3 regions of the Gilvimarinus sp. DA14 genome follow, and region 2 is predicted to be linked to each of the others. Evidence: predicted binding sites of a transcription regulator. Region 2 holds the regulator's gene; each other region holds the start of a gene.

What was found. Region 2 encodes PhoB, which activates phosphate uptake and scavenging genes when phosphate is short. Its sites were predicted from a motif close to TGTCATAAANNTGTAACA; they were not measured.
Region 1: the regulator PhoB is predicted to act here: its motif matches at 2,369-2,386, upstream of gspC (type II secretion system protein GspC).
Region 3: the regulator PhoB is predicted to act here: its motif matches at 4,782-4,799, upstream of NHM04_RS06905 (PstS family phosphate ABC transporter substrate-binding protein).

The regions. Positions count from the first base shown of each region.
Region 1 covers NZ_CP100350.1:2,379,958-2,388,004, reverse strand. Annotated here, with positions in the region: gene gspD (type II secretion system secretin GspD) at 1-1,129, opposite strand, end outside; gene gspC (type II secretion system protein GspC) at 1,142-2,185, opposite strand; gene NHM04_RS10440 (polysaccharide lyase) at 2,514-3,257, shown strand; gene NHM04_RS10435 (GNAT family N-acetyltransferase) at 3,799-4,932, shown strand; gene NHM04_RS10430 (CPBP family intramembrane glutamic endopeptidase) at 5,531-6,367, shown strand; gene NHM04_RS10425 (YebC/PmpR family DNA-binding transcriptional regulator) at 6,448-7,167, shown strand; gene NHM04_RS10420 (RDD family protein) at 7,219-8,047, shown strand, end outside.
Region 2 covers NZ_CP100350.1:2,275,375-2,283,421, forward strand. Annotated here, with positions in the region: gene NHM04_RS09960 (dicarboxylate/amino acid:cation symporter) at 1-1,184, opposite strand, end outside; gene NHM04_RS09965 (chorismate lyase) at 1,358-1,951, shown strand; gene ubiA (4-hydroxybenzoate octaprenyltransferase) at 1,948-2,820, shown strand; gene phoB (phosphate regulon transcriptional regulator PhoB) at 3,002-3,697, shown strand; gene phoR (phosphate regulon sensor histidine kinase PhoR) at 3,742-5,064, shown strand; gene NHM04_RS09985 (cellulase family glycosylhydrolase) at 5,114-6,106, shown strand; gene NHM04_RS09990 (dihydrouridine synthase) at 6,171-6,449, shown strand; gene NHM04_RS09995 (hypothetical protein) at 6,470-6,898, shown strand; gene NHM04_RS10000 (DUF885 family protein) at 6,920-8,047, shown strand, end outside.
Region 3 covers NZ_CP100350.1:1,554,312-1,562,358, forward strand. Annotated here, with positions in the region: gene pstA (phosphate ABC transporter permease PstA) at 1-1,290, opposite strand, end outside; gene NHM04_RS06900 (ABC transporter permease subunit) at 1,309-3,591, opposite strand; gene NHM04_RS06905 (PstS family phosphate ABC transporter substrate-binding protein) at 3,751-4,719, opposite strand; gene NHM04_RS06910 (Yip1 family protein) at 4,904-5,521, opposite strand; gene NHM04_RS06915 (ClpXP protease specificity-enhancing factor) at 5,674-6,069, opposite strand; gene NHM04_RS06920 (glutathione S-transferase N-terminal domain-containing protein) at 6,129-6,767, opposite strand; gene NHM04_RS06925 (ubiquinol-cytochrome c reductase) at 6,821-8,047, opposite strand, start outside.

The sequences.
Region 1 (8,047 bases), 100 kb from region 2:
CAAAGCCGGCGTTGTCATCGCGGTACATCCACTCAATACCCAGCTCGGCGGCATCAGAGCTGGACAGCTCGACAATAATGGCCTCCACCAACACCTGGGCGCGGCGGATATCCAGGCTTTCCACCAGTACCATCAGCGATTGCAGGGTATCGCCGTCGGCGGTAATTAAAATGGCATTGGTGTCTTCGTCGGCCTGTACGCTCGCTTTAATCTGATTGCGCGAGCCGGTGTTGCTGTTGCCGCCTTCGGCCTGCTCCAACTTCTGCATATTTTGCAGTACACCGTTAAGCACCTCGGCCACCTGGTCGGCCTTGGCGTATTTGAGGTAAACCACGCGCACGTTGGAGTTGGTGATCTGCGGCCGGTCCAGGCGGCGAATCAGCATTTTGATGCGCTCGCGCTGCATGTCATCGCCATTGATTAATACGCCGTTAATGCGGGTGTCGGCAACTACAGTAACTGGCGCATTGCCGTTGCCGCGCTGGGCGTCGGGTTTTTCCAGCTGCTGAATCACCTTCACAATGGCGTCGGCCTGGGCGTAGCGCAGCTCAACAAGTTCGGTGCTGATCACCGCCGCCTTATCGATTTGCTTTACCACATCCAGCAAACGGTTAATGTTGGCGCGGGTGTCGGTAACGATAATGGCATTGCTGGGGTCGTAGGCCGAAATATGACCGTGCTGGGGTACCAGCGGGCGCAGCACCGGCAGCAGTTTGGCGGCGCTGATGTTTTCCAGCTGGATCACCTGAGTCATGTAGGCGTCGTTATCGTCCGGGCCGCTGTCGGCACTGGGTATGGGCAGTGAGCGGGCGTCGCGGTTGGGGACAATACGCACCACCTCGCCGTTTTCCACCGCGGTAAAACCGTGCACATCCAAAATAGAGAGGAACAGGCCGTATAGCTCCTTGCTGTTGACCGGTTTTTCCGAAATCACTTTTACCTGACCGCGCACCTTGGGGTCGATAACAATGGTTTTACCGGTGGCTTCGGCGATAAATTTAATAACTTCTTGAATATCCGAGTCTTTAAAATTGACGGTCCAGGTTTGCTCGGCGGCGGCAACCATTACCGGCAGGGCAAGGGCAATCACCAAAAAGGTGGCTCGGATTCGTTGGTAACACGCTCTCACAAAAAACCTCACTTACTCCAGCTCTACGTCAACGGTCACGGATTCACCATTGCGCTCGATTTCGAGGCTGGCGGATGTGGCTTGACCTAAATTGCGATAAATTTCCATGATGCGCCCCGGGTTGTCCAAAGGCGTACCGTTTACGGCAGTAACGACATCGCCGTTTTGCAGACCGACGGCATCAAAGGCCGCCGAGTTGCGACCGGGGCGAACCTTGTAGCCTTTGATCTGGCCGTTCTCCCGGTGAATGTTAAAGGCGACCACGTCGGACAGATTTTTACGCGCCGCTTCAATGGCCTGGCTGGCGTCGTCCTCCGCCGCGGGTGTGTCTTGTTCCATGGGACCCTGGGCGGGGTCTTCGGCATCGCGGCCTTCACTCAATTCTTGTGGGTCGCCGTCCCAGCTGCGACTTGGGGTATCGGCCGGTGGGGGCGCCTGACGCCTGGCAATGCGCGGTGCATTGGGGTCGTCTTTGTACAACCAGAGGGACTCGTACTGGCCTTTGTTGTCCAGAATGACCCGTAAATCGAGTACCTTGGCGACCTTTACATTGTTCATGTTTTCCAACTCGTCGCCCGGGCCGTAAATGGCCTGGCTCTTGGAGTCGGCAATAATGGCGCGGGCGGATTTGCTATCGCTGGAATTAATCACGCCCTGCAGCACCAGCGATAGCTTGGTATCCACCGCCTGGTCTTCAATTTGCGGCTCCAGCGGTTGCGCCTGCTCTACCGGAAGTTCTTCAACCTCGCCGCTACCGGCGCCGAATATAGTGAGTTCTTTTAATTCGCTGACATCCACGGGGCGCGCGCCGGATTGCGAGTTGCCGGTTTCGAGGGCATTGGGGGAAATGCTGGCGGGGGGAATCTCGGGGCTAGGGGTCAGCGCCCAAAACAACTGCGCCAGACTGTGGGCCAGCCACAGCACAATCAGCAGCAACGCCAGTTGCTGCCAGCGGCGGGTAGAAACGCGAGACAGAGCCTGGCCCAAGCGGCGGCCCACTGCGTTCAGGCGATCAGCGCCCGAGGTGCCGGGTTCTTGCATTGTCAGATTCTGCATAAATGGTCTTTGTTTATCCCGGCTGGCGCGGGTACTTCTTCAATCGCCTTGGGGCGATTTGCTGTTTTTATCGTTCATCTATCATCGGGGCCATTTCCCGGGCCCACGTGTAGCCGACCGATTGTACTGCAACCCCCTGGTAAAAGCGAAATGGCGCAAAGGCCGGCCAGCCTACGCTGGCATTGTGACAGTTTTTTTGCATCGCAGGTTCGAGACTGTCTCACTTTTTTACACTTGTGTGATCATGACAACGCTACCAATTTGTTTTTTGCGCCTCTATAGTCGGTTGTCGGATCGTCGAGTGTTGGGTGGGCTAGGGAGTCAATTTATGAAAATAATGGTGTTAGTGGGGCTACTGGCAGTGGCGGCGAGCGCTCAGGCCGACGACATCTGGCGCGGCGATTTTGAAACCGGCGATTTAAGTCAGTGGCATTATCACTTGAATCCGCAGGGGATCGAGGTACAAAGCGACTGTGTGTACCAGGGCGAACACGCCGCACTGATTACCCTCACCGGCGCCGAAGAATTTCTCTGGCACGGCAATGCCGCCCTTAACCGCAGCGAGCTGACCTTTAAGCCCAGTGATACCCGCGAGGGTGCCGAGGTTTACTTTGGCTGGAGCTTTTATCTACCCGAGGCTCTGTCCCAGGCCAAGCACGAGCTGGGGTACTGGGAGTCCAGCGACTCCTGGCAGCAGCAAATACGTTTTAATATCCACGGCGAGGCACTCAGCTTTCAGACCTCCAGCGCCGATACCGCCCACTGGAGCGCGCCCCAAGGCGCCAGTGCCGGCGTGTGGCACGATGTCGCCATGCACATCCATTTCTCCAGCGACCCGCAAAAAGGCCACGTCACCCTTTGGCACGACGGCGAGCAAGTCTTCGCCCAACATTTACAGACCCGAGTGAACGATACGGACGCTATGTTCACCCAAATCGGGATACTGCGCGCCCGCGAGGATTCCACCGAGACTATCTTGATCGACAACGCCCGCCAGACTGACAACGCCGTTGAACTGCTGGCTGCTTTCGATGCGGATACGCGGGTTAAGTGTGACGGCATCGGCCGTTAGACCAGATGCGTACTGCAGAAATTGCCATTTCTCTTTTAATCTGCCCGCGTCGCCGGGCGTGGCGAGTTACTTTTTTCGGCAAAAAGTAACGCCGCCGTTCCTGCGCATCCATGCGCCCACGGCAAAGCTGGCCCCGTGAGCGCAGCGAGTGCTTTGGGTCTTAGTGATTCCCTTCACGTCAAAACCTCGCCCAACAACTGGCCCCTGCGGGGTCCCCTCGCGTCCGGCCCGCGAGCACAGCTTGCGGTCGTTCGGTTACGTGCAAAGCAGCGCTTTGCAAACACTAGACCTCACCCAGCCATTTTAGCGGGCCGTATCGACAGGCCCTACCCCAGGGCACCCTCTCTTGCTACGCAATTCACCTTGTCCCTGGCCTGGCGATACTTGCGCAAACATCCTGTTTGCTCACCCCCTAAAATAGGCCTCCGCTCGGCTCAGTTGTAAACGGGCGAAAACCCCAAGTGAATCCACGGCTTCAGACTCATAATTGAACGTGCAGGCAACCAAGAACAGAAACTTAGTTACGGTGTATCATAGCCCTATGGCCAAAATGACCCACCGTTTTCTTACCTCTATCGACCAATGCTCTGATACCGACTGGAATTCTCTGGTCGCTGGTGACAATCCATTTAATCGCCACCAATGGTTTGCGGCGCTGGAGCACTCGGGGGCCACCACTGCCGATACCGGCTGGCAGCCTTTCCATTTATTAGTAGAAGAAAACGATGCCCCGGTGCTGTTGATCCCGTCTTTTATCAAGGCACATTCCTACGGCGAGTATGTTTTTGACTGGGCCTGGGCGGATGCCTACCAGCGCTATGGGCTGGAGTATTATCCCAAGCTGATCAGCGCCGTGCCTTTTACCCCCTGCTACGGTCCCCGCTTTTTGGGCAGCGATGATCCAGAGGTTCGAGCCTATGCGTTGGAGGCCATAAAGCGCGAGTGCGAAAGCCACCAGTTATCGGGCTGGCACTGTTTATTCCCAAGCCTTGAGCTTAGCGAGCAGCTGCGCGAGCAGGGTTTGGGGCAGCGCACTGCATGTCAGTTTCACTGGTTTAATCGCGACTACCAGAGCTTTGACGATTTCGTGGCCACCTTTAGTTCACGCAAGCGCAAAAACGTGCTGAAAGAGAGACGCAAGGTGCGCGAGCAGGGTTTTACTTTTAAAACGCTTTCGGGCGCGAACATCAGCGATAGCGACTGGGCCTTTTTTTACCAGATGTATGCGCGCACCTATTTAAAGCGCAGCGGCCACACCGGCTATTTAAATGAAGAGTTTTTTAGCCGATTGGGCCAGCGCTTGAGTGAACAGTGCGTGATGGTTATCGCCTACCTTGAGAGCCAGCCGGTGGCCGCTTCGCTATTGCTGCGCGATAGTCAAACCTTGTACGGCCGCTACTGGGGCTCGCTGGCAGAGTTTGATTTTCTGCATTTTGAAACCTGTTATTACCAGGGCATTGATTACGCCATTGCTCACGGATTGAAACGCTTTGACGGCGGAGCCCAGGGCGAACACAAGCTGGCGCGCGGGTTCGAGCCGGTGCTCACCTACTCCAATCACTGGCTGGCCGATGAACGCTTCGACGAGGCGATCGCGGATTTTTTAGAGCAAGAAGCTGCTATGGTAGCGGCCTATCAAAAAGACGCCCAAGCGCATCTACCTTATAAATCCTGAAATGGATGTGCGAATTAGATATCGACTCGGTTAAGAAGCTCAGATATGTATCGGTCGCAGAAACGACTTAATGTTAGGCCTCATAAGTCTGGAATCGATTGGGGTTTTCGCCTGTTTACGACTGAGCCGAATGGAGGCCTATTTTAGGGGGTAAGCAAACAGGACGTTTGCGCAAGTATCGTCAGGCCAGGGACAAGGTGAATTGCGTAGCAAGAGAGGGTGCCCTGGGGTAAGGCCTGTCGATACGGCCCGCTAAAATGGCTGGGTGAGGTCTAGTGTTTGCAAAGCGCTGCTTCGCACGTAACCGAACGACCGCAAGCTGTGCTCGCGGGCCGGACGCGAGGGGACCCCGCATAACTACATGGATGTAGTGTAGTAGAGCAACGCAGGAGCAGTTGCCGAGGGGCCAGTTGCTGGGCGAGGTTTTGACGTGAAGGGAATCACTAATGCCGTGGGCGCATGGATGCGCAGGAACGGCGGCGTTACTTTTTGCCGAAAAAGTAACTCGCGCCGCCCGGCGACACGGGCATATTGAGAGTGAAGTGATAACTTCATCATAATTCTCCTAAACAACTTTTTAATAGAGGCCTCCTCATCGGTGATTAACGCCCTGCACCCCAAAAATATTCTCACCCTGTTGGATCAGCTCGACCGCGAGCCTCCCTCCCATTCGCTCTCGCGTGAAGCTTCGCTGCGTCGGGTAATGGCGGTGCTGGCCTGTGTGTGCGTGTGCCTGCTGCTAGTTCACTATGTTAAATATTCACGCAATTTTTTCGAGTTGCTGCGCTGGACGGGTGAGCTGGGTGGTAACCCAAATACCTATATAGTAGCTCTGCGCGAGGCCGGGTTTTTAGAGCTGGCCGGTTACGCCTGGTGGAGTTTTATTCATTTAGTGGGGTATGTGATTATCCCCGCCTTGGTCATCCGCTGGATTTTACGCGAGCGGGTAGCCGACATGGGCTGGCGCTGGAACGACACCGCCCGGCACTGGCGCGGCTACCTGCTGCTGACCACGCCGATTCTGTTTTTTGTCTACCTGGTCAGCTTGGGCGATGACTTTGTCAATCACTACCCGTTTTACGGTCAGGCGTCGCGCAGTTGGTTGGATTTGCTCAGCTGGTGGGCGCTGTACATCGGTCAGTTTGTGTTTTTAGAGTTTTTCTTTCGCGGCTTTATGCTGAACGCCCTGCGCCCGGCGTTGGGTGCCAACGCCATTTGGATTATGTGTGTTCCCTATTTGATGATTCACTTTCCCAAACTGTGGCTGGAGGCGACGGGGGCCATTCTGTTCGGCTTGTTTTTGGGGATACTGGCACTGGCGTCGCGCTCTATCTGGGGCGGGGTAATGGTGCACGTTACCATTGCGCTGGCCATGGACTCGGCGGCGCTGTGGCGTAAGTCCGGTTTGCCGGAGCAGTGGTTGCCCATTCCCTGAACAGCTAATTGACGGTAGAATCCAGCCCTAAATTTTGAACACCCGAGCCGCCTTCAGTGGCTCCAGCAAGAGACGGAACAATGGGCAGAGCTTTTCAGAACCGCAAAGAATCCATGGCGAAAACCGCCGCCGCGAAAACCAAGGTTTACAGCAAATACGGCCGCGAAATCTACGTATGCGCCAAACAGGGCGGTACCGACCCGGCCGGTAACCTGTCACTGCGCAGCCTGATTGACCGCGCCAAGAAAGACCAGGTGCCCAGCCACGTGATCGAAAAGGCCCTGGATAAAGCCCAGGGCGGTGCCGGCGAAGACTACAGCCCCGCGCGCTACGAGGGTTTTGGCCCCGGCAACGCCATGGTGATTGTGGAGTGCTTAACCGATAACCCCAACCGTACCATTGGCGATGTGCGCACTTGCTTTAACAAGACCAAAAGCAAGCTGGGTGTAGAAGGCAGTGTGAGTCACATGTTTGACCACTGCGCCATTTTTGTTTTTGACGGCAGTGATGAAGAAACCGTGTTGGAAGCGCTGATGGAAGCCGATGCCGATGTGAACGACATCGAGTGTGAAGACGGCAAGGTAACCGTGTTTGCTCCCACCACCGAATACGCCAATGTGCGCAACGCGCTGACTAACGCCTTTGAGGGCGTCGACTTTGATGTGGACGAAATTCAGTTTGTACCGCAAGCCATTACCGAGGTGTCCGGCGAAGATGCCGAAACCCTGGAAAAACTGCTGGATATGCTCAACGACGTAGACGATGTGCAGCGCGTTTATCACAACGCCGAAATCCAGTAACACAATCAGGCGGGGCAACCCGCCTTTTTTGTACCCATAACAATAAATGCCATGACTCAAACCACCCCGCCCGATGATACGCAGGAATTTATTACGCCCCATGCGCTTAATATTAACCCCGCGCTTATCGGCTTAACCCTGGCGTCTCCCTGGAAACGGCTCGCGGCCATCGCAATCGATTTAGCGCTAATTCTCGCCCTTAGCGCGCTGCCGTGGGGTTTTGTTATTTTATCGCTGGTGTTGCTGGTGCTTGGCTGGCGCAACCGCCGCTCGATTAATCTGGCGTTAGTGCCGCAGCGTGGCAGGGCGCAGCTGCGTGTGCTGTTAAAACTGCTGTTAATGCTGGTCAGTACTGTGCTGCTACTGGTGGCGCTGCTTGGCGCCGTGGTATGGCTGCAGTACGGTGAGCGGATTCGTCAGGTGACCACAGAGGTGGTGTTTTACGGGGTAAACGTGAGCGATGAGGTGCCCGCCGGCCAAGCCTTGGGGGTGAACGCGTTTTTATTCAGCGCTTCGCAGAGTATTCGACTGTCCGATTGCACGAATCTTGATTGCTGGCAGCAGGAGCTTTTTTACCTGTCGGTCGCATTGCCCGACTTGGGCATATCGCGCGCTAAAGCTGGCGACATTTACCATCGTTTTGCCCAGCTTACACCGCTGGCTGAGCCAGAGCGCGAGCGCTTGAGCGAGTATTTAAATGCACATTACGGCGCTGAAATGAGTGACCACCCCGGCTCACATGCGCCCGTCGAGGCGGCGCCGCGATTTTCACCCTTGGGTTGGTTGCAGGCGCTGGCAAAGGATATGGGCCTGGGGGTGAGCTGGACGGCGTTTTACTTCACCCTTTTTCATTGCTTGGTCAGCGGGCGCACTCCAGGCA
Region 2 (8,047 bases):
GTTACCGTGGCATCGCCCGTCACATTTACCGAAGTTCGCAGCATATCCAATAACCGGTCCACGCCGATAATCAGTGCAATGCCTTCCTCGATTGGCAAGCCAGCCTGCTGCAACACCATAGTCAGGGTAACCATGCCCACACCCGGCACCCCGGCCGTACCAATTGAGGCCAGGGTTGCTGTCAACACCACCATCAGATACCCGGTAATGCCCACATCAACGCCATAAGCCTGAGCAATAAATACCGTCGCCACACCCTGCATGATCGAGGTGCCGTCCATATTGATGGTGGCGCCCAAAGGCAGAGTAAAAGAGGCAACTTTGTTATCCACCCCCAGCTTTTTTTCTACCGTACTCAGGGTGTAGGGCAGAGTCGCATTGCTGGAGGCGGTGCTGAAAGCAAACACCTGCACCGGGTACATTTTGCGAAAAAACACCAAGGGGTTCAGTCCCGCCAAGGTCTTTAGCAAGGTGGGATAGACCAAAAAACACTGCAGCAGTAGCACCCCGATAACCGTGAAAAAGTAAAACAGCAAGTCCTCGAAAACTTCGAACCCCATGCTCGCAAAAAGCTTGGCCAGCAGGCAAAACACCCCGTAGGGCGCGAGCTGCACCAGCATCAGAATCATTTGCATAACAACCTCGTTGAGATTGTTAAAAAAGCTGGCGATGGGTTTGCCTTTTTCGCCGCTGCGACTTATGGCAATGCCGAACAGCACGGCGAATACAATCACCTGTAGCATCACGCCATCGGCCATGGCCTGCACCGGGTTGGAGGGGAAAATATTGATAATCGTGTCTTTTAGCGAGAGGCTGAAATCGGCATCCGCAGCGCCTGAAGAGGTCAACCCCAACCCCTTACCTGGGCCGACCAAGCTGGCCACTGCAATGGCCAGTGTAATTGCCACTGCGGTCGTCAATACATACAACCCCACGGTCTTAGCGGCCATAGGCCCCATGCGACTCTGAGCGCCCAGCGATGCTGTACCGCACACCAGCGATACAAACACCAAGGGCACCACCAAAAGTTTAAGGGAGTTGACAAACACCGTGCCCACTATGTCGAACAGGCCTTCGACGATATAGCGATCAAGCCAGCCGCCTGGAGCATGAAACAAATTGAGCACCAATCCCAGGGCAATCCCCAGCACCATTGCCAGTAAAATGCGCTTGGTCAAGCTCACCGCACACCTCCCGAGCCCAGGAGTCGGTTTGTATCGATCATAGTTTTATCCTTCTGTCGCGATGGGCCATTAAACCAATCAACCTAGGGCGGGTAAAGTAGCGGGCGAAGTGGGCGCAGCGGTATCTGGCTGCTAGAATAGCGCCTCCGCTTTCTGTGTACCCCGAGGTTTTTTTGCCCCCTACAAAGCGCCACATCGCTCGCGACCGCCGCTTCGCCCGCCAGGGTTGGGGTTTATGGCGGCCGGCCGGGCAGCAGCCAAATATGCCTAAAACGCTGCGCCCCTGGCTACTCGATAGCGGCTCATTGACCGCCAAGCTGCGCCGCCTGAGCGTGGGCCAGCTAAGTGTCGAGATACTGCGCCAAAGCTGGGGTCGCCCTCGTCTGAGCGAAGCGCGGGCACTGGGCTGCAAACCCAACCAGGCCTGTTTAATCCGCGAAGTGGTGCTGCAGGGGCCAGGACAAATGCCCTGGGTTTATGCGCGCAGTTTGTTTCCGGCCCCAAGCCTTACCGGCGCATTGCGGCATTTGCGCCAGCTGGACAACCGTCCCCTGGGTGGGTACCTTTTCAGCCACCCGAACCTGGGGCGCTCCCCCATCAGCATCGCCGCCATTCCGCCTTATACCGGCGTACCCGACCAATTACAGAAACAGCAATTGCTCTGGGGAAGACGCTCGATTTTTGGGCTTTACGGCCGGCACATTTTAGTGAGCGAAGTATTTTTGCCCGGGTTTGTCACCCGGGTGTCAGGAGACCAAAGGCCATGAAAACCGCAAGCCTAAACCGGCTCAAGCTCTACGCGCAATTGACCCGCCTCAACCGCCCCATTGGCTGGCTGCTGGTGTTGTGGCCCACCCTCTGGGGGCTGTGGCTTGCATCCGACGGATTGCCGAGATTGGATTTGTTTGTCATCTACACCCTGGGCGCCATTGTCATGCGCTCGGCCGGCTGTGTGATTAACGACTATGCCGACCGCGATTTTGATGGCCATGTAAAGCGCACCCAAGACCGCCCCCTGGCCACCGGGCGCGTAACCGTGTCCGAGGCCTGGGCCGTCTTTGCCGCTCTGGTCTGCGTAGCGTTTATTTTGGTGCTGCTAACCAACACCCTTACCCTGTGGCTGGCCTTTGGCGGCTTGGCGCTGGCCTGTTGCTACCCATTTATGAAGCGCTATACCCACTTACCCCAAGTAGTGCTGGGGGCGGCTTTTGCCTGGGGTATCCCCATGGCATTTGCCAGTGTGCGCGATTCTGTGCCCGCCGAGACATGGCTAATATATTTTACGGTGCTAATCTGGACCGTGGTATACGACACCTTCTACGCCATGGTCGATAGAGACGACGACTTGCAAGTGGGTATTAAATCCACCGCGGTGCTGTTTGGTGATCAGGACCGTGTCATCACCGCCACCTTGCAGGTGCTGGTGATTTTTGGCCTGCTACTAATGAAGCCTCGCTTTGAGCTAAACAATTTTTACTACCTGGGCGTAGCCGCCGCGGCAGCGCTGTTTATCTACCAGCAAAAACTCATTCGCTATCGCCAACGCGGCCCCTGCTTTAAGGCATTTTTAAATAACAACTGGGTGGGCCTCGCGGTATTTATTGGTATCGTTTTGGGTACGCTGGATATCCGCTAAAGCACACAGTATGTAAAAATGAACGCCGAACTGTCATAAATATGCAACAATTAATACATTAAATACGCTTGCACGGAGGAGCCCCGGCGGGAAAACAACCGCTCACCGCCGCGAATTACCAGGTAAGGTTCTTCCCTCTTAGAATTTCCGCTCCACCAAAGTTGGATCACAGGCAGGCAATATGACAAGTCGCACCATCCTAATCGTTGACGACGAATCCGCCATTCGCGATATGTTGCGTATCGCACTGGAAATGGCCGAGTACCGGTGTTTGGAAGCGTCGAATGCGCAGGATGCACACGGTTTGATCATCGATGAAAAACCAGATTTAATTTTGCTCGACTGGATGATGCCGGGCACCAGTGGCATTGAGTTGGCGCGGCGCTTAAAGCGCGATGAAGTCACCGCCAATATCCCTATTATTATGCTCACCGCCAAGGGCGAAGAGGACAATAAAATTCAGGGGCTGGAAGTGGGCGCTGACGATTACATCACCAAGCCCTTCTCGCCGCGCGAACTGGTAGCACGCTTGAAAGCAGTGCTGCGCCGCGCCGATCCGCAGTCCTCTAGCCAGCCGATTAAAGTGCAGGGCTTGTGCCTGGACCCAGCCAGCCACCGCGTTACCATCAACGATCGCGAAGTGGATATGGGCCCCACCGAGTTTCGCCTGCTCCAGTTTTTCCTCACCCACCAGGAGCGCGCCTATACCCGCAGCCAATTGCTGGATCATGTATGGGGCGGCAATGTCTATGTGGAAGAGCGCACCGTTGATGTTCACATTCGCCGCCTGCGCAAAGCCCTCACCGTCGACCAGCACGAAAACTTAGTGCAAACTGTGCGCGGCACCGGCTATCGCTTTTCTACTAAAGCGGGTTAAGCTAGCCCCATCTTCGCTTTAGCCCGGTACCGCCGGGCTCCGATTTGCAAATAGGTTCCGCTTTGCTACAGGGATTTCACGCCGAACTCAAACGCCTGGCCGTAGTATTGGCCATCGCTTTTGTCATCGGCCTTCTGCTCGATCAACTTGCCTGGACACTGGTCGCCTGTACCTTCTGGTATATCGGCTGGAACCTGTGGCAGATGCTGCGCTTGAATATTTGGCTACAGGGCAAGCGCAAGGCACAGCCGCCCGAATCCACCGGCTTGTGGGGTGATGTGTTTGATGCCATCTACCATTTGCAACGCCGCCAAAAACGCGAGAAGAAAAATCTGCAGGCGGTTATCAACCGGGTTCAGGAAACTACTTCGGCGCTAAAGGACGGCGTTATTCTATTGGACTGGCGCGGCTACCTCGACTGGTGGAACCCTGCAGCGCAACGCTTATTGGGGTTTTACAATTCCGATCAGGGGCAATCGGTCATTAATTTTATTCGCCACCCGCGTTTTGTGGATTACTTTGAAGCAGGCGACTATGCCGAGCCTTTGGATATACCCTCGCCGCGCTTTCCCGACAAACGCCTGCAGTTTCAAATTACCCGCTTTGGTAAAAACGAACGGCTGATCGTGGTGCGCGATATCACCCAAATTTACCACTTGGAGCAAATGCGCAAGGACTTTGTGGCCAATGTCTCCCACGAGCTGCGCACCCCTCTGACGGTGATTAGTGGCTATTTGGAAACCCTGGCCGACAATAACAGTATTCCCACCTGGGACAAGCCTTTGGAGCAAATGCAACAGCAATCCAAACGCATGTCGCTGTTGATTAACGATTTGATCATGCTGTCAAAGTTGGAAACTGCGGATACCGGCTTTAACCAAAAGAGCATGCCGCTGGAGCCTTTGCTACAAACGGTAAAATCCGAAGCCTGGGTGCTGGCGAGCGAAAAGCAGCAACAGCTGAGCCTGCACTGCGACGAGCCCATCAGCATTATTGGCAACGAGAAGGAGCTGCACAGCGCTTTCTCTAACCTAGTCATTAACGCAGTAAAATACACCCCCGAGAAGGGCAAAATTGCCATGCGCCTGTGGCGCAGCGGGCCCAGTGTGTACTTTTCGGTGACGGATAACGGCACCGGCTTCGAAACCAAACACATTCCCCACCTCACCGAGCGGTTTTATCGCGTCGATGCCAGTCGCAACAGCAAAACTGGCGGCACTGGTTTGGGCCTGGCGATTGTAAAGCACGTACTGCTGCGCCACGACGCCGAATTACAAATTAACAGCGAGGTCGGCAAAGGCAGTGTTTTTACTTGCGTCTTCCCCGCCAACGATGGCCGCACCGGCTTGCGTCCGGCGGACAAGTAGCCCCGCAGAGGTTACACTAGGGACTCAATAGCTTAATTTGAGTGCTCTGATGCTGACACGTTTGCTTCCACTTTCCGCCCTGTTGTTTTGTCTGCTCACCGGCCAAACGCTGGCCGCCAGTGACAAACCCGGCTTTTACGTTAAAGGGCGCCACCTTTACGACGCCTGCGATGCTCGTATCGTGCTTATGGGGCCCAACCGCATGGTGTACTGGATGGACCGCACCGGGCTTTCCAGCTTCAGCGAGATCGCCAAAACCGACTCCAACACAGTGCGCATTGTCTGGACCACCGAAGGCAAACCCGCCGAGCTGGACACAGTGCTAAAAAATGCGCGCCGCTTCGAGCTGGTGCCCATTATTGAGCTGCACGATGCCACCGGCGACTGGAGCAAGCTCAAGCTTCTGGTGGATTACTGGACCCGACCGGATATCGCCGCCGTGATCGCCAAGCATCAGGCCTACACCATCGTTAATATAGGCAACGAGGTGGGCGATAAAGTCGCGCTCGAGGATTACATTGCCGGCTACAGCAAAGCCATCAAACGCCTGCGCGAGGCCGGCTACCAAACGCCGCTGATGATCGACGCACCCGGCTGGGGCAAAGATATAGACACCCTGCAAGCGGCCGGCCCCAAACTGATTGAGGTCGATCCCAAGCACAATATTTTGCTGTCGGTACACATGTGGTGGCCCGCCATGTGGGGCTATGATGAAGCCCGCGTGCGCGCCGAAATTATTGAATCCGTAGAGGCCGACCTGCCGCTAGTGATAGGCGAGTTTGGCGATCGCTGGGACGACTCCGAAGGCGGCGCCATTCCCTATCGCGCTATTATTAAAACCGCTCTGGAGTACGATATCAGCTTCTTACCCTGGTCTTGGGGGCCGGGCAATAACCCTCAAAAGCATCTGGACATGACCGACGACGGCTCAGCCGAGGGTTTGACCGGCTGGGGCCGCGAGGTAATGCTGGACGAGGACTACGCCATCGCCAAAAATGCGGTAAAGCCGGATTGGGAATGCCTCTTGAACGGTGAACGGTGAACGGTGAACGGTGAACGTTAAAAAGCTGTCTTAAGCCGGACCGACGAACAACACGAGTGACTCTATGACACTTCCAGAAAACGAATTAAAACCTAACAAGCGCCACAATGTGCTGCGCCGCAGCTACGACAAGGTAAAGCGTAAGTATGCAGGCAAAATTCGCCACAAGGCTATCGAACGGGCCAAAACCCGCATCTACCTGCACGGACGCAAACCCGAGGACTATGAACCCGATATTCTCGAGTCCATTGTCAAAGAAGAAGAGGATAAAATTATTAGCGAGTACAAGTCCCGCGGTATTGTGGCGCTGGTAGCCGCCTTGGGCATCAGCCTGTTTCCCTAACCTAAGACAGCCGCGCACTCATGTTCCGATTTTTTGCCAAATCAGCCATAGCCACACTTATCTGGAAGCGTTACCACCGGGTGATTGTCGCCACTCTTTCGTTGTTGCTGGGCTACTTTCTGATCTCCATGATCCACGGCGACTATGTTGACTACGCCCAGGGCGCGCAGGACACCAAACTCTTGTGGCTGTCCTACATTGCTAAATGGTTTGGCTTAATAGCCATTACCGCACTGTATTATTTTTATTTGAAATTTGTGCTCACACCCAAACCGACAACCCCAACAAGCGAACCCGCTAGAGATTCGGCCAGTAAAACTAGCACCAACCGCCAGACTGACACTACTACCTCTGAGAGTGATCCCTTTGCCAGCATTCGCGAAAAAGAAACGTTAAAAAGCCGCGCCGACATTGCGCTGGATTCTCACCGTCACAACAAACGCAAGTAAACCAACAAGAAAAATTTATTTATGCGCAGCTTTTCCACTATAGCTTTTGGTATTTTCCTGTATTTTTTTACTCTTAACGCTCTCGCGGTCACCGCTGCCGAGTCCGAAAATGCCAAAGCCGAGTATTTATTTGAGCAATTCTTTGCTGAGCAAGTGTCCCTCAGCCCTATGTATCAGGCACAGCTGGGCCGCAAAACCCATTACGGCGAATGGGACGATATCAGCCCCGCCGCCGATGAGTTGGCTCGGCGCCTGACGGCCGATCAACTAAGGCGCCTCCAGCAGCTGGATGCCTCTTTGTTAAACCCCGCCAATCAGTTAAATCTGACTTTATTGCAACGCGACCTACAGCAGCAGTTGGACCACTATCAATGGCGCGACTACAACTACCCGGTCAATCAAATGTTTGGCCTGCATGCAGGCGTAGTATCGTTTTTAATTAACACCCATCGCATCGACACCATAAGCGACGCCCGAGCGTATATCAGTCGCTTAGAAGGCATAGAACCGTTATTCGCGCAGCTCATTAGCAATTTGATGCGCCGCGCCGAAAACGGCATTATCGCACCCGAGTTTGTCTACCCGTACGTGATTTCCGATAGCGAAAATATCCTGCACGGCAAACCCTTTAGCGACAACGGAGAAAGCCCGCTATGGCGTGACTTCACCGGCAAACTGGAAACGCTGAAGCTACCGCAAGAGGAAAAGAGCCAGCTGCTTGAAGATGCACGCAATGCCCTTTTAAGTCGTGTGCAACCGGCATACAACAGACTTATTCAAGCACTACAGCAATTGCACAGCCAGGCCGACCAGCGCAGCGGTGCGTGGAAATTTCCTCAGGGGCAGGATTTTTATAACGATAAACTCAAAGCGGTAACCACGACTGCCCTTACCGCACCACAAATACACCAATTGGGTTTGCAAGAGGTAGCGCGGATACAAACCGATATGCGCAAACTGCTGCGCGAATTAGATTACGACGGCAGCTTGGCAGCGTTTTTTAGCGAGCTGAAAAGCGACAATAGGTTTTACTACCCGGACTCGCAGTCCGGCAGAGATCAATACCTTGCCGACACCCGGGCAATCATTCACAGCATTCAAAGCAAGCTGCCCGAGCTTTTCGGCCATATTCCTCAAGCTGAGCTGAAA
Region 3 (8,047 bases), 720 kb from region 2:
CAAAGAGCCCTGACGGATGGTGGTAGGAATACGCGATAAGCCTTCTTCGGTGGAGACAATGACCACCGGCAGTGTCAGCAACGCCAGTGTTAAAGAGGCCCAAAACAAACCCGGTGTACCAAATGTGGGCGCGGGAAGAGATTCGGGATAAAACAGCTCATCAATGCTGCCGCCCAAAAAGTAGACAAAAAAGCCCAGGCCAAAAACACCGTAAACGATAGAGGGCACACCAGCCAGGTTATAAACCGAGATCCGAATCAGGCGCAGCACCGGCCCCTGCTTAGCGTACTCACGCAAATAAATAGCAGCCAGTACACCAAAAGGTGTGACGATAATCGACATCACCAGAACCATGGTTACCGTGCCAAAAATAGCGGGGAAAATACCGCCTTCAGTATTAGCCTCACGCGGCTCGTCGGTCAAGAACTCCCAAAAACGCTCCATATACTGACCGAGTTTGGCAATAACTCCCAGAGAGTTCGGAGTGGTAACCCGGACGATGTTTTGCAGCGGAATGTTGACCCGGGTTCCCGAAGCCACTTCGGCCACCAGGGTATCGCGCCCCAGCTGTCGATACAGCTCGTCGCGCTCTGCTTTTACCTGCACATACTGAGCATCCAGCTCGGCCTTGCGCGCGGCAAATTCCGCCTCTGCTTCGGCCATAGTTGCTGAATCGACCCCTTCCAGCTCCAATCTGCGACGCTCCAAACGCATCCGCTCCAGGGCGTGATTGATACGGCCGATGTCGACTTTCTCGATATGGTTGATTTCATCGTGCAGCTCTACGCTGCGCTCGACCCGCTCGTCCAGTGCCTGCCAGAAATCCTCCTCGGTCGCGCTGAGTAGCTGCTCTCCATTCTCCTGCAGTGCGACCGGGAAGCCGTAAAAACTGCCCCACTCACGGCGCTCAATAACCATGGCATTTTCCGGATAGGTCCACTCACCCATACCGGTCTCCATATACCAGTTAAAGTCGCGGCCGCTGACATCGCGATTACCCTGTTTCACCAAGTAGCGGGTAACCAGTTCGACATCCTCAGGTACGGTGTAGCCACCATCGCGGGCGACCGCTGAGGGAATGGTTTCCGCACGGACCTTCTCGCCCAGAATCACATGCTCGGTACCGCTTTTATCAATGATTGTGGTTTGCAGAACATCGGCGGGCCAGAAATGGCCAAACCCGCGAATCGCAATCAGGCCTATCAGGCCCACCACCATCACTACACACAACGCCACGGCACCGCCGTTCAGCCAGATCCAGGGGGCGCCACTTTTAAACCAATCTTTCATTTGTGTCGTCTCCCGGTATTAAAGGTTGCTGTAGCGTTTACGCAGACGCTGACGAATAATTTCCGCGCAGGTATTGACGATAAAAGTGAGCGTCAACAGCACGATTGCCGCGAGGAAGAGAACCCGGAAGTGGGTACTATCGACCGCCGTTTCCGGCAGTTCTACCGCGATATTGGCCGACAGGGTGCGCATACCTTCAAAGATGTTGAAATTCACCACAGGGCTGTTACCCGTCGCCATCAATACAATCATGGTTTCACCCACAGCGCGGCCAAAACCCATCATTACCGCAGAGAAGATGCCCGGGCTGGCGGTCGGCAATACAACCCCGACCACGGTTTGCCAGCGTGTTGCCCCCAAAGCCAGAGAACCCTGAGTCAGGTGGCGAGGCACGTTAAAGATGGCATCTTCGGCGATGGAGAAAATGGTCGGAATCACCGCAAAGCCCATGGCGATCCCCACGACCAAAGCATTGCGCTGGTCGTAGTCAATGCCGTTGTCGGTAAACCACTGACGCATGCTGCCAGAGAAAAACCACACCTCGACAAACGGGCTGAGTACCACACAGAGCCAGCCGGTCAGAAGAATAGGCAGAATCAAAATAGCCGCTTCCCAACCCTCAGGCACGCGAGTACGCACACCTTGAGGTAATCTGGACCAACTGTAGCCAACTACCAACATCATCAGTGGCATAAAGATAAGTACACTGAAAACTGCTGGCAGATGATTTTCTAAAAACGGCGCCAGCCATAACCCGGCCAGAAAACCCAGAATAACCGTAGGCAAGGCTTCCATAATTTCAATGGTGGGCTTTACCAAACCACGCATCTTGGGCGTCATAAAATAAGCGGTGTAAAGCGCACCCATAATGCCCAGCGGAATGGCAAACAACATGGCAAAAAACGCGGCTTTAAGAGTACCCAGCGACAGGGGTACGAGGCTCATTTTCGACTCGAACTCATCCCCGCCGGACGACGCTTGCCACACGTATTCAGGGCCGCTACGCCCCTCATACCAGACTTTTTGCCACAGAGAACTGAAAGAGATCTCCGGGTGCTCATTCCACACATCCATCACCTGGACCTTGCCGGAATCGTCCAACAGCAGCATCTTGCGATTGATTGGCGATATCGCGATCTGCTCAATGCCGTTGTCGGCGACCTTTTCCACCATCAGGGTGCGAGCTGCGGTGCCATGGTACACACCGATATTACCGGCGCTGTCGCCCACCCAGAAGCCGCGTCTGGCGTATTCGGGGGTAATTGTGGTCACGCTAGCCGGCAGTGATTCAAAGTCACGCACCGGTTGTACGTGATAAATATTCTCGGGGTCACGCACCAAAAGCCACTGGCTCACACTGCCGCTGTCGGTGCCAATAACCAAAGAGCCGGTACCGACTAAGAATCGCATAGCCGTAACCTGGCCGCGCTCGGTTGCGACCGATTCGGTCAATGTGGATTCGCCGCGGTCGGCGATATCATATAAGTGCAACTTTCCCTGGTTATCAGCCACCACCAGGTGGCTCGCGGTTTTATCCACTTCCAGCAATACTGGTCTGGCACCACTGGGCAGAGCGGGGATAGCCTCGACACCACCGGTGGTGGTAATTTCGCCGGTCATCAGATTTTCGCGCGCAGAATAACGGCCCAACAGCAAGCGGCCATCGGCGGTCGCCGCCGCCATCACATAACCGCGCTGAGTTGCCTGCACCGCCACCTGTGTCAGCTCGCGCCCCTGCTCGTCAAATTGCAGAGGAGCCTCACCCAGCGGGAAACCCAACTGAGGAGAAATCTTGCGCTGATCATTCGGATAGCTTAAGCGGTAGCTCAGCTGCGCCAATGTCAACTGACCATTGCTGTAACCATACGCCAGCAGCGCTTCTCCCGGCGTACTTTGCCCCAGCGCTGTGTACTGTGCGCCTGCTGGCGTCGCCACTGCATAATCCGATAAGGGCTCGCCTGAATCGGCGCGGAAAAAGCTGACGCCATCGGCGGTAACCTTGGCCCCTAGCTCCTCGTAGCGCTCTAAAATTAAATGTTCAACATTGGTGTTGGCGCCTGTGGCACTAACCGGATAGGACTCTTGAAGCTCAACATCGGCGTCTTTTAGTAAAGGCACCACTTCGGAAAAGAGATAGAAAAAAATCAGCCCCAGCGCGCCCACTACGGCGAGACCGGCGCTAGCCACGCCCCAGCGCGAAAAACGGTCTTTAAGTCGGCGAATATTACGCAACCTGGCCCGTTCACGGGCATTGGGCATTAGGCTCTCGCCCGCCTGAGGTGCGGCAGTCGTGTCACTCATTGCCTGAAAATCCTGGTGAAGAGAGTAGATGTTTCGTGTTATCCGCCACCACAAGCATTAAGCGATTATTATATGAGGCGATACTAACAACGAACTGTGACATTTTTTACGGCAGCCCCGCGAGCGGTTATCCCGCTCGCAGGGCTGCAACCTGCATTGTTACAGACCCAGCTCTTTGGTTACCCGCTCGGCAACCTTGGCTGGCAAGGGGATATAGCCATCGCGCACGACCACTTCCTGTCCCTGCTTGGAGATCACCATTTTCAGGAATTCAGCCTGCATGGGGTCCAGTGGGCGATTGGGGTGCTTGTTAATGTAAACATAGAGAAAGCGCGCCATCGGATAGCTGCCGTCGGCCGCGTGCTCGGCATCGGCCGGCGCATAGGGCTGACCCTCTTCGGCTGCCAATGGCAGAGCGCGCACGCTGGAGGTGACATAGCCGATACCTGAGTAGCCAATACCGTTAATTGACTCACTCACACCCTGCACTACCGAAGCAGAACCGGGCTGCTCGTTGATGCTGGCTTTGTAATCGCCGCCACACAGGGCTACGTCTTTGAAAAAGCCGTAAGTACCAGAGACCGCATTGCGGCTGTAAATGGTGAAGTCGCGGTTAGCCCAGGCACCTGTCAAACCCACCTGACCCCAGCGGGTAATATCTTCGCCATAACCACAGCGACGGGTGGCGGAAAAAATTGCGTCAACTTCGGCCATGGTTAACCCTTCGATCGGGTTATCTTTATTGACATACACAGCAACCACGTCAATTGCCACCGGCACAGCGGTGGGTTTATAGCCGTAGTGTGCTTCAAAGGCCTGAATTTCCGAAGCTTTCATCTCACGGCTCATGGGGCCGAAGTTAGCCGTGCCTTCCGTCAGTGCCGGTGGCGCGGTAGAAGAGCCAGCCCCTTGGATCTGAATATTTACGTTGGGATAAAACTTGGCGAATTCCTCTGCCCAGAGTGTCATCAGATTGTTAAGGGTATCGGAGCCGATACTGTTGACGTTTCCAGATACCCCGGAGGTGGCGGTGTATTCAGGAAGGTTGGGGTCTACATCGGCGAAAACCGCCGAACACATTAGTGACCCAGCTAAGGTCAAACCGCGAAAAATCTTACTGGCTTTCATCGTGCGCTCCTATTGGATAATTTCGCTAAAAACTTAAACTCCGGCGCACTCTATCGAGCCTATATGACAATTATGTGACAAGCTGTAAAGAAAGTGTCATAAAAAATACACAATTGAAAAATCCCGCTACCAAAACAACAAAAGGCGGCCAATGCCGCCTTATATAGCTTATTAAATCACCGTTTTAGCTGACGTACACAGGCCCCATTCCCGAGCCCCACACGATAACGGTGGCGACCATAACAACTACGGCCAACACAAGCCCCACGGTAATCACCGAGCTTGCGTACACAAAGCCTCGCTCCTTGGGAATATTCATCAAAATGGGGATACCCTCGTAAATCAGGTAAATGGAATAGCAGGCGGCCAGAATAAACACCCCGGCAACCAGCCAAAGCTCGGGGAATAAGAGTACAAAACCTGCCAGCATCATCGGCGTTGCCGAGTACACAGCCAACGCCGTACCTTCATAATGACGCTGCGGCGCCTCATCGGTCACACCGAAGCTGTGACTCATCCAGTTTATATATTCACCCAGGATATAAACCGCCGCCAATTGCGCCAGATATGCAAACGCACAGAGGATCAGCGCACTGTCCGGGGTCAACTTTACGATGCCACCGCTACCAATGCTCCAGCCCTGCTGAGTTACGCCAAAGTATGCACAAATAACTGGAATCAGCGCCAGCAGCGGTACGTGTGTCCAGTAGACCTTAAAAAAGCTTTGATCTTCGTTGCGAATGCGCTGCCATTCGCGGTCCGGGTTGGTAAAAATTCCAAAAGTATGCTGGAACATAGCCATGTTACTTCTCCTACAGCTGGTTTTTATTATTCAGTGGGTCTGTAGGATCAACGATAACAATAGGCGCAGGAGGGCAACAAATAAGATATTGCTATATTAGGACTGACCAATAAACATACAAAGAAATATGGACAGTAACGGGCGTTACCCCGTTACTTAACCACTCGCAAACTGGGTCGTTTATCCTCATCACCTTCTGGCTTGGGGGGCTCAGGTGGCGTTGGCGGCTCGGGTTCGGCATCGAATACCATACCCTGGCCATTTTCCCGGGCATAGATTCCCAGAACGGCGTAAGAGGGAATAAACAAATCTCGCGGCACGCCACCAAACCGGGCACTAAAGGCAATGTGCTCTTGAGACAGATCCAGCCCAACCACTGAGGTAGGCGAAATATTCAGCACGATCTGACCATCTTTATTGACATGCTCTTGGGGGACTTCCACCCCGGTTGCCCGTGCATTTACCAAGATATAGGGCGTGCAGGCGTTATCCACAATCCACTCGTACAGGGCACGGATCATATAGGGGCGGCTTGAACTCATCGGCATACAGCGAGCGCTCCTGAATTATAAATAAACGAAAACGGGGCTCAGGCCCCGTCATAGAATCAAGCTTGAGGACGCATTTCCGTCTCGGGCTCAGTCAAACTCTGCTGGAATGACTCTCGCGAGAACAAGCGCTCCATATACTGTTTGAGCGGTAGGCTCTGCCGGGTGTTAGGCAGCTCAATTCCCAACGCATTCAAACGCCACAAAATCGGCCCCAAGCAGCAATCCACAATGGTGAACTCTTCACTCATAAAGAAAGGCATTTCAGCAAAAATAGGCGCAATGGTCAGCAGGCTATCTTTTAACTCTTTCCGTGCGTGCTCAACCTTTTCGCGGTCGCCTCCCTGGACAATAGTATCCACCATAGGCGCCCAGTCGCGCTCGAGACGGTACATCCAAAGGCGGCTTTGAGCTCGGGCCACCGGATAAACCGGCAGCAGCGGAGGATGAGGAAAACGCTCATCCAGATACTCCATGATTACTTTTGACTCATACAGAGACAGATCGCGGTCAACCAGAGTCGGCAGCGTGTTGTATGGGTTCAGATCAGCGAGTTCGCGGGGCTTGTTCGCAGAATCTCCCTCGACCATATCAACCGAAACACCCTTTTCGGCCAGCACAATACGTACTCGATGGCTGTAGTGGTCTGTGGGGTCAGAATAAAAAATCATGGATGAGCGCTTAGTCACAACACCCATTAAGTCACCTCAGTAGTCAATGTAGTGGGAGTGGGCCTTAGCCCACTCTAAAATCAGTGAATGCCTTTCCAGTATTCACGGTTCAACAAGTAGGTAAAGACAAACAGAACACACAGGAACAGCAGTACGAACACGCCTATGCGCTTACGATCCAATTGGGAGGGCTCGGCCACATATTCCAGGAAATTCACCAGATCATAAATGGCGAGATCGAACTCCTCAGCACTCATGCTACCTTTTATATCGCCTTCAACCAGTGCGCCACAGTGCTCATCCATCACCAGATTGCCTAGGTTATCGCGCTCGGCGTTGCCGTGGCTGTCGAGTTTTGGACCGGCACCACACTCATGCAATCCCTGCAGTTCAAGCATGACATGGGGCATACCCACGTTGGCAAAAACACGGTTATTGACCCCGAGTGGGCGGGATTCGTCTTTATAGAAATTACGCAGATACGTGTAGAGCCACTCCGGTGAACGAGATCTGGCCACCAGAGTCAAATCCGGCGGCGCGGCACCAAACCATTTTTTGCCCTGCTCTTTGGTCATGGCGTTTTCCATCAAATCACCGATACGGCGCTCACCAAAAACCAGGTTGTCCATCATCACATCATCGGGGATGCCGAGATCATCGGCCACGCGACCGTAGCGAGAGAACTTGGCCGAGTGACAACCCATGCAGTAGTTGACGAAATACTTGGCGCCGCGCTGTAGCGACGCCTTGTTTTCCAAGTCTGGCTCCATAGTGTCACAGGGGATAGAACCGCAGGCAAAGTGGCTTTCAGCACCAACGGCTTTGATTGGCACCACCACCAGAATAGCGAAGAGTACGAAGCCACCTAAGGTCAGGTGCAGGGGCAAGCCCTTCATACGAACACGCTCAGGCTCTGGCTCAGTTTTCTCGCGCTTAGTCCAGAATGGCATGCCGATGAAATAGGCGAAGTACAAAATAGTACATACCTGAGACAAGATTGTGCGCCCCGGAGTTGGAGCCTTCACACCGAGATAACCCAGTATCACAAAGGCAGCGGCGAACACAATCAGCGCTACACGGCTGAAGTTACCTTTATAGCGCATGGACTTAACCGGGCTCTTATCCAACCAAGGCAGCACAAACAAGATGGCAATCGCAGCCCCCATGGCAATCAGGCCCAGGAACTTGGAACTCAGCGGCCCAATATCGAAGGTTACTGCACGCAAAATGGCGTAGAAAGGCGTGAAATACCAAACAGGCGCAATATGCTCGGGGGTCTTCAGGTTATTCGCTTCTTCAAAGTTAGC